Regions from separate parts of the Pedococcus aerophilus genome, predicted to be linked through region 2. Evidence: riboswitches for the same ligand, from Rfam matches in the RefSeq annotation. Region 2 holds a riboswitch; the other holds the start of a gene.
The links. A riboswitch is a leader RNA that binds a small molecule or an ion and turns the genes downstream of it on or off. The one in region 2 is predicted to bind S-adenosylmethionine.

Region 1 (4,249 bases), on a different contig from region 2:
CTCGGCGAGGGGCTCGTCGAGCTCCAGGCCGCGGTGCAGGAGGTGGTCGCGCAGCTCGGCGAGGCGCTCGGGGATCATGTGGACCGGCGTGGCCGTCATGACGAGCAGGCCGAAGAAGCCGAGCATGAGCAGGATCGGGACGGTGCCGTAGACCGAGACGGCGGCCTCGAGCGGGCTCGAGGCGAGGAAGCCGATGATGCCGCCGCCGTCGCGCATGCCGTCGGCGCCCTCCGGCGGAGCAGGGATGCCGGCGGCGACGTGGGCCAGGCCCGAGGCGGAGAAGGCGAGGGCGGCCAGGCCGATCCCGATGCGGGAGTTGGCGCCGTCGTCCTGCGGGGCGCGCAGGAGCCGGATGCCGAGGTAGAGCAGGGCGAGGGGCACGGCGTACGCGACCCGCCCGAAGGTCCCGGCCACGACGGCGTGGATGACGTCACCGGCCTGACCCTCGAGGGCCCACCATTCGCGGGCTGCCACGACGATCGCCAGGCCGAGCAGGAGGAAGCCGACACCGTCGCGACGGTGCTCCGGCTCGAGGTCCCGGGCGCCGTTGCCGACGCGGCGCACCGCGCCCCCCGCGACGTGCGCCATCCCCATCCAGGTGCCCCGGACCGCACGCAGCGGGAAGGGCAGGCCGCCCCCGCTGGCCTTGCCCCGCGCAGGCTGCTTGCGGGGTGCGGCGGTGCGGCGGTTGGCAGGACGGGTGCTGGTGCCCTTGCGCGCCGACCCGGCGGAGGAGGAGCGCGTCGGGGTCGACGGACGTGTGGCCATGGTCCGCAGGCTACGCGAAGGTCCCACCGGACACACGCGTCACACGCGTTCCACCAGCACCGATCTGCTGTCGTCGGCCCGCCCGGGAGCACGGGTGCTCCACCGAACAGGTGGAACCTGACCACCGGTTCGGGCAGCGCGCCCGCGAACGGCCGCCCATGCCCGTGCTGCGCTGTCACGCTCGATCATGCGTCTGGCGGGACCCCGCACCGGTGGTCGTCCCCTCGGGGTTCGACCGTCGGCGCATGCGCACGAGGACACGGGGGCAGGGTGTGCGCTGGTCCCGCCAGCACGTCTGAACCATCGCGACCCGAGCGGGTGCCCCTCCCGCCCGGGTGACCCTGGGACCTCCCCGAGGTCTCAGATGGCGAGAAGGACCGTTCACCTGGTGGAGAACGTCGCCCAACCGCCGCTACCGTCGACGACCAAGGTCATGAGTGTCAGCGCAAAGCCCCGGCTTGCTGACCAGCAACCCTCCACCGCGGTGGGGTGCTCCGGGTGACGACCGGGTCGTCTGCACACGCAGCCGGCAAGCGCGGACCCGAGCACAGCCCGGGTCCCACCGGACCCAGGAGCTGACCTCCATGTCGATCGCGAGCACCCCCCCGACCACTCCCGAGAGCACGCCGGAGCGCGCGTTCCGCCGGACCGCCCCCCTGGCCCACGCCCGTGAGAACACCCGCGAGCACCTGCGCGCCGTTCCCCCGCTCACCGCCCCGGCGACGGTCCCGCTCGCCCGCGAGGCCGTGCAGGACGCGGTGGAGCCGGTCACCGTCGACCTGCCAGCGGTCGTCTCCGCCGGCCTGGTCGTCCCGACCCTGAACGGTCCGGTCGACTACGCCAACTTCGACCACGCCGCCTCCACGCCGGCCCTGGTCAGCGTCAAGGCCGCCGTCGACAGCGCCCTGCGCACCTACTCCTCCGTGCACCGCGGCAACGGCTACGCCTCCAAGGTCACGAGCGCCTGGTACGAGCAGGCCCGCGAGGAGGTCGCCACGTTCGTCGGCGCCCGCGACGGCGACCAGGTCGTCTTCACCCGCAACAGCACCGACTCGTTCAACCTGCTCGCCCGCGCCCTTCCGCGCGACACCCAGGTCTTCGTCTTCGAGACCGAGCACCACGCGGCCCTGCTCCCGTGGAAGGACCGCCAGACCACCCGCCTGCCCGTCCCCGGCAGCGCCGCCGACGCCGCCGTCCTGCTGCGTACCGCCCTGATGGCTCGGCACAGCCGCCACCGCCTCGTCGTGCTCACCGGCGCCTCGAACGTCACGGGCGAGGTCTGGCCGGTCCGCGAGCTCGCCGCGATCGCCCGCAAGGCCGGTGCCCGTGTCGTCCTCGACGCCGCGCAGTACGCCCCGCACCGCCGCGTCGACCTCGCCGACCTCGGGGTCGACTACGTGGTGCTGTCCGGCCACAAGCTCTACGCACCGTTCGGCGCCGGTGTCCTCGCCGGTCGCTCCGACTGGCTCGACGCGGCGACGCCGTACCTCGCCGGCGGCGGCGCCACCAAGGCCGTCACCGAGCGCGGGGTCACGTGGCACACCGGTGCCGCGCGCCACGAGGCCGGCAGCCCCAACGTCATCGGTGCCGTCGCCCTCGCCGCCGCGTGCCACGCCCTGCGCGCCGGGGCCGAGGCCGTGGAGGCGCACGAGACCTCGCTCGGCACGGCTCTCATCGACGGGTTGCGCGCCATCGACGGGGTGGAGACCTACTCGCTCTTCGGTGAGGACCACGAGCGGGTCGCCGTCGCGACGTTCACCATCGACGGCCTCGACAGCTCGCTCGTCTCGGCGGCGCTGTCCGCCGAGCACGGCATCGGGGTCCGGGACGGGAAGTTCTGCGCCCACCTGTGCGTCGACATCCTCCTCGACGACCCGTATGGCGAGGCGCCCGGGACCGCGATCCGTGCCAGTGTCGGTCTGGGCACGACGGCAGAGCACGTGCAGCGCCTGCTCGCCGCGGTCGCCGACCTGGCGGCGAACGGTCCGCAGGCGGCATACGAGGCCACGGCCGAGGGTTGGCTGCCGGTGGAGGACACCCGCGACCTCTCCCCCGCCCGCCCCTGGTAGGTCCGTACCCGGCCGAGCGGGGCCCGCGCCGGCGCGGGCCTCGCTCGGTCGCGTCTCAGGCCTGGATGACGACCGGAATGATCATCGGGCGGCGACGGATCTTGCCGCCGACCCAGCCACCGATCGCCCGGCGCATGACCTGCTCGAGCTGGTGGGAGTCGGTGATGCCCTTGCCGGTCGCGTCGGCGAGCGCCTGCTCGATCTTGGGACGCACCTGGTTGAAGATCTCGTCGTCCTCGGCGAAGCCGCGCGCCTGGATCTCGGGCCCGGCCGCGACCTTGCCCGTCGCGGAGTCCATGACGACGATGACGGAGATGAACCCCTCGTCGCGCAGGATGCGGCGGTCCTTGAGCAGCGCCTCGTCGAACTCGCCGACCGACGACCCGTCGACGTAGACGTACCCGCAGTCGACGGCCCCGACGATGCTCGCACGGCCGTCGACGAGGTCGACGACGACGCCGTCCTCGGCCAGCACGACGCGCTCGCGCGGGACGCCGGTCTGGACGGCGAGCTCGGCGTTCGCCACGAGGTGGCGCCACTCGCCGTGGACCGGCATGACGTTGCGAGGCTTGACGATGTTGTAGCAGTAGAGGAGCTCGCCGGCGCTGGCGTGGCCAGAGACGTGCACCTTGGCGTTGCCCTTGTGGACGACGTTGGCGCCGAGACGCATGAGGCCGTTGATGACCCGGTAGACGGCGTTCTCGTTGCCGGGGATCAGCGAGGACGCCATGAGGACGGTGTCGCCCTGGCCCACGTCGATCCGGTGGTCGCGGTTGGCCATCCGTGACAGCGCGGCCATGGGCTCGCCCTGGGACCCGGTGCAGATGAGGACGACCTGGTGCTCGGGGAAGCTGTCGAGCTTCTTGACGTCGACGAGCACGCCGTCGGGGACGTGCAGGTAGCCCAGCTCCGCGGCGATGCCCATGTTGCGCACCATCGACCGGCCGACCATGGCGACCTTGCGCCCGGCCTTCTCGGCGGCGTTCAGCACCTGCTGGACCCGGTGCACGTGGGAGGAGAAGCAGGCGACGATGATCCGGCGCTCGGCGTCGCGGAAGACCTTGTCGATCGCCGGGGCGATGTCCTTCTCCGGGGTCGTGAACCCCGGGACCTCGGCGTTGGTCGAGTCGGTCATGAACAGGTCGACGCCCTCCTCCCCCAGGCGGGCGAACGCGCGCAGGTCGGTGAGGCGGCCGTCGAGCGGCAGCTGGTCCATCTTGAAGTCGCCGGTGTGCAGGATCGTCCCGGCGGGCGTCCGCACGAAGACCGCAAGCGCATCGGGGATCGAGTGGTTCACCGCGACGAACTCGCAGTCGAACACCCCGAGCTTCTCGCGCATCCCCTCCTTCACGCCCAGCGTGTAGGGAGTGATCCGGTGCTCCTTCAGCTTGGCCTCGACCAGCGCCAGCGTC
Region 2 (4,249 bases):
GTTCTCGGTCCACAGCTCCTCGACGGCCTCGCAGACACCGGTGACCTGGTCGCGCTCGCTGTCGTCGGGCCGGTCGGGGTCGACAAGCGGTCGGTAGCGCAGCTCGACGGGGTAGGTGCGACCGGAGACCTCGATGATCGGGGCGGGCGTCCCGTCAGCGGAGGCGAAGTGCTCCGCGAACCGCTGCGGGTCGATGGTCGCCGAGGTGATGACGACCTTGAGGTCGGGGCGACGAGGCAGGAGCTGCTTGAGGTAGCCGAGGATGAAGTCGATGTTGAGGCTGCGCTCGTGGGCCTCGTCGATGATGATCGTGTCGTACTTGCGCAGCAGCTTGTCGCGCTGCATCTCGTTGAGCAGGATGCCGTCGGTCATGACCTTGACCAGGGTGCTGTCGCTGCTCTGGTCGGTGAACCGCACCTGGTAGCCGATGGCCGTGCCGAGCTCGACCTCGAGCTCGTCGGCGATGCGCTCGGCCACCGACCTGGCCGCGATCCGCCGCGGCTGGGTGTGGCCTACCAGACCGGCCTGCCCACGACCGACCTCGAGGCAGATCTTGGGGAGCTGGGTCGTCTTCCCCGAGCCCGTCTCCCCCGCCACGATGACGACCTGGTGGTCGCGGATGGCAGCGGCGATGTCGTCCTTGCGTGCGACGACCGGGAGGTTCTCGGGGTAGGTCAGCTCCGGGACCGGTGGCGGCACCCGTACCGGCCGTGGTCTCCTGCTCCCCCGCGTCATGTCCGCCGTGTCCGCGCCACGGTTCGCCCGAGCGGGGCGTCGACCGCGACGGCTGCGTGCGCCACGGGGGGCGCCCTCGCTCACTGCGTCCGCCGTCCGGGCAGCACCGGGCTCGGTGGCGTCGGCGGAGGGCATGCAGGCCAGCATACGGAGGCCGCGCGAGCCCACACCGTGCTGTCCCTGCCCCTCGCGGCGTCGCTTCCGCGGCCTTCGCCTGAGGTCGGGTGGCCGCCACCCAGCAGACGTTGCTGCCCCGCACCCAGGTTGCTCCCTGCCCCGGGTGCAGCAACCCCTGCTGGCAGAGGTTGCTGCACCCGGGGTCTGCGCTCCGGTCAGGCGCCCTTGGCGGCGATGAACCCCTGCTCGAGGTCGGCGACGATGTCGTCGATGTGCTCGATGCCGACGGCGAGGCGCACCAGGCCGGGGGTCACCCCGGCGGCGAGGCGGTCGCTGTCCGGGCCCTGCGAGTGGGTCGTGGACGCCGGGTGGATCGCCAGCGACCGCACGTCACCGATGTTGGCGACGTGGCTGTGCAGCTCCAGCGCCTCGACGAACCGGCGCCCGGCCTCGACCCCGCCGGCGATCTCGAACGCCAGCACCGCACCAGCGCCCCGCGGCGTGTACTTCTTCGCCTTCTCGTAGGACTCGTGGTCCGGCAGCGAGGCCCAGACGACCTTCTCGACCTGCTCGTGCCCCTGGAGGAACTCGGCCACCTTGTGGGTGTTCTCGAGGTGCCGGTCGATGCGGAGGCTGAGGGTCTCGATGCCCTGGGCGATGAGGAACGCGTTGAACGGCGCCACCGACGGGCCGAGGTCGCGCAGCAGCTGCACGCGCGCCTTGAGGATGAAGGCGAGGTTGGCCCCGAGCGGGCTGCCGACGCCGAGGTCGCGGGCGAAGACGAGCCCGTGGTAGCTCTCCTCTGGGGTGTTGTAGTTGGGGAACTTCTCCGGGTCGGCGGCGTAGTCGAACGTGCCACCGTCGACGATCACGCCGGCGATCGACGTGCCGTGGCCGCCCAGGTACTTCGTCGCCGAGTGCACGACGATGTCCGCGCCCCACTCCAGCGGGCGGATGAGGTACGGCGTCGCGATGGTGTTGTCGACGACGAGCGGCACCCCTGCCTCGTGGGCGGCCGCGGCGACGGCCTCGATGTCGAGCACCTCGGACTTGGGGTTGGCGATGGTCTCGCCGAAGAACAGCTTGGTGTTGGGCTGGACGGCGGCCTTCCACGACTCGATGTCGTTGGGGTCGGCGACGAAGCTCACCTGGATGCCGAACTTCGGCAGCGTGTGCTTGAGCAGGTTGTACGTGCCGCCGTAGAGCGACGGGCTGGCGACGACGTGGTCTCCGGCCTCCGCGATGTTGAGGATGGCGAGGGTCTCGGCCGCCTGGCCGGAGGCGACCAGCAGGGCGCCGACACCGCCCTCGAGGGACGCGACGCGCTGCTCCACAGCATCCTGCGTGGGGTTCATGATGCGGGTGTAGATGTTGCCGAACTCCTTGAGCGCGAACAGGTTTGCCGCGTGCTCGGTGTCCTTGAAGACGTAGGACGTCGTCTGGTAGATCGGCAGGGCGCGGGCCCCGGTGGCCGAGTCGGGCTCCTGCCCCACGTGGACCTGGCGGGTCTCGAACGACCAGTTGGCGTTGCTCATGTCAGTGACCTTCACTCTCGGGTGCCGCAGGCGGCGTCGATGTGGTCCGTCACCGAGGGTGGGTGCTGCAGGTCGCCACCGCCGGAGACGGTGCGGGACACGTGGTGGGTCTCCCGCGCTTGCGCACGACAGGTGCCGTGCGCCTGGTCCTCACCCGGGGCACCCCACCGCGGAGGAGGGTTGCCGGCCAGCGAGCCGGGGCTTGGCACTGGCACTCATGACCTACGGGACAAGGGTATGCCGCGTCGTCGCCGACGCGGCATACCCGTCTCTCATCGCGGACCCGGTCCGCTCCTCCCGGAGCGCGCCGGTCCTGCCGCCGTCGGACAACGGTCAGGCCGCGGTCAGGCCGCGGTCAGGCTGCGGCCACCGCCGGTCAGGGCAGCATCCAGCCGAGCACCGAGGTGGACTGGAGGAACACGATGACGCACATGAACGCGAGGAAGCCCAGGCTCCACCCGACGACCTTGCGGAACAGGTCGCCCTCGCGGCCGGACAGACCGACCGCGGCGGCGGCGATGGCGAGGTTCTGCGGCGAGATCATCTTGCCGAGGACACCACCGGAGGAGTTCGCCGCGGCCATCAGCGCAGGGCTGAGTCCGACGTCCTTGGCCGCCGAGACCTGGAGGGCACCGAAGAGGGAGTTCGACGAGGTGTCGGACCCGGTCACCGCGACCCCCAGCCAGCCGAGGATCGGCGAGAGGATCGCGAACGCCGCTCCCGCACCGGCCATCCACGAGCCGAGCGTCGCGGTCTGACCCGAGGCGTTCATGACGTAGGCGAGGCCGAGGACCGCCATCACCGTGAGGATCGCCGACGCGAGCTGCCTGTACGTCGCGCCGTAGGCCTTGAGCGCCTTGGCCGGCGAGATGCCGATCGCCGGGATCGTGAACAGTCCGGCGATGAGCATCAGGGTGCCGGCGGCACTGAGCCAGTTGAGCTTAAACGTCGGCAGCGTCGACTCCTTGCCCGCAGCCGTCTGGAGGCCGTCGAGGCCGGGCCACGCGAACGACCGTGTGGGGGCGTCCAGCGCTCCCTTGATGCCGGGCAGCTGGGCGACGATGAACAGCGCGATGATGATGAGGTAGGGCGCGTAGGCCTTGACCACCTCGCCGGTGCTGTCGACCTTCCCGGCGTCGCGGGCCGCAAGGTCGTTGACCGTCGTCGAGGGCACGGGCTCGTCGTGCCGACGGGACTCACCGCGGCGCGTGGACGCCGAGCCGGTGGAGCGGGAGGACCCACCGGAGGACGACGCACTGCTGCGGGCACCGACGAGCTCGTCCTTGTCGGTCTCGGTCTCGACGTAGGTGTCCGACGGCTGCCACACGCGCAGCAGGATCACGACCGAGAGCGCACCCACGAGGGCGGCGACGATGTCGGTCAGCTGGGTCGAGAGGTAGTTGCTCGTCGCAAACTGCGCCACGGCGAAGGCGATGCCGCACGTGAGGGTCGCCGGCAGGGTGGCGCGGACGCCCTTGCCCTTGTCGACGATGTAGACCAGGGCCATCGGCACGAACACCCCGAGCAGCGGTGTCTGGCGCCCGACGATCTGCGACAGCACCTTCTCCGACTCACCGCTGACGGTGGCCAGCGTGGTGATCGGCACGGCCAGCGCCCCGAACGCAACCGGCGCCGTGTTGGCGACCAGGGCCACGACGGCAGCCTTCATCGGCCGGAAGCCCAGCGCGATGAGCATGACGCTGGTGATGGCGACGGGGGTGCCGAACCCGGCCAGCGCCTCGAGCAGCGCACCGAAGCAGAATGCGATGATCACGGCCTGGATCCGCTGGTCGTCGCTCACCTTGGCGAACGAGCGCCGCAGCACGTCGAAGTGCCCCGTCTCGACGGTCATGTTGTAGACC

Region 1: linked by a shared signal. The riboswitch ahead of ABD286_RS15480 (aminotransferase class V-fold PLP-dependent enzyme) and the one ahead of ABD286_RS03850 (bifunctional o-acetylhomoserine/o-acetylserine sulfhydrylase) in region 2 are both predicted to bind S-adenosylmethionine.

What each region holds. Positions count from the first base shown of each region.
Region 1 covers NZ_BAAARN010000004.1:190,086-194,334, reverse strand. Annotated here, with positions in the region: gene ABD286_RS15485 (FtsK/SpoIIIE family DNA translocase) at 1-768, opposite strand, end outside; SAM riboswitch class IV at 1,198-1,310, shown strand; gene ABD286_RS15480 (aminotransferase class V-fold PLP-dependent enzyme) at 1,353-2,837, shown strand; gene ABD286_RS15475 (ribonuclease J) at 2,893-4,249, opposite strand, start outside.
Region 2 covers NZ_BAAARN010000001.1:833,653-837,901, forward strand. Annotated here, with positions in the region: gene hrpA (ATP-dependent RNA helicase HrpA) at 1-870, opposite strand, end outside; gene ABD286_RS03850 (bifunctional o-acetylhomoserine/o-acetylserine sulfhydrylase) at 1,068-2,387, opposite strand; SAM riboswitch class IV at 2,498-2,610, opposite strand; gene ABD286_RS03855 (L-lactate permease) at 2,764-4,249, opposite strand, start outside.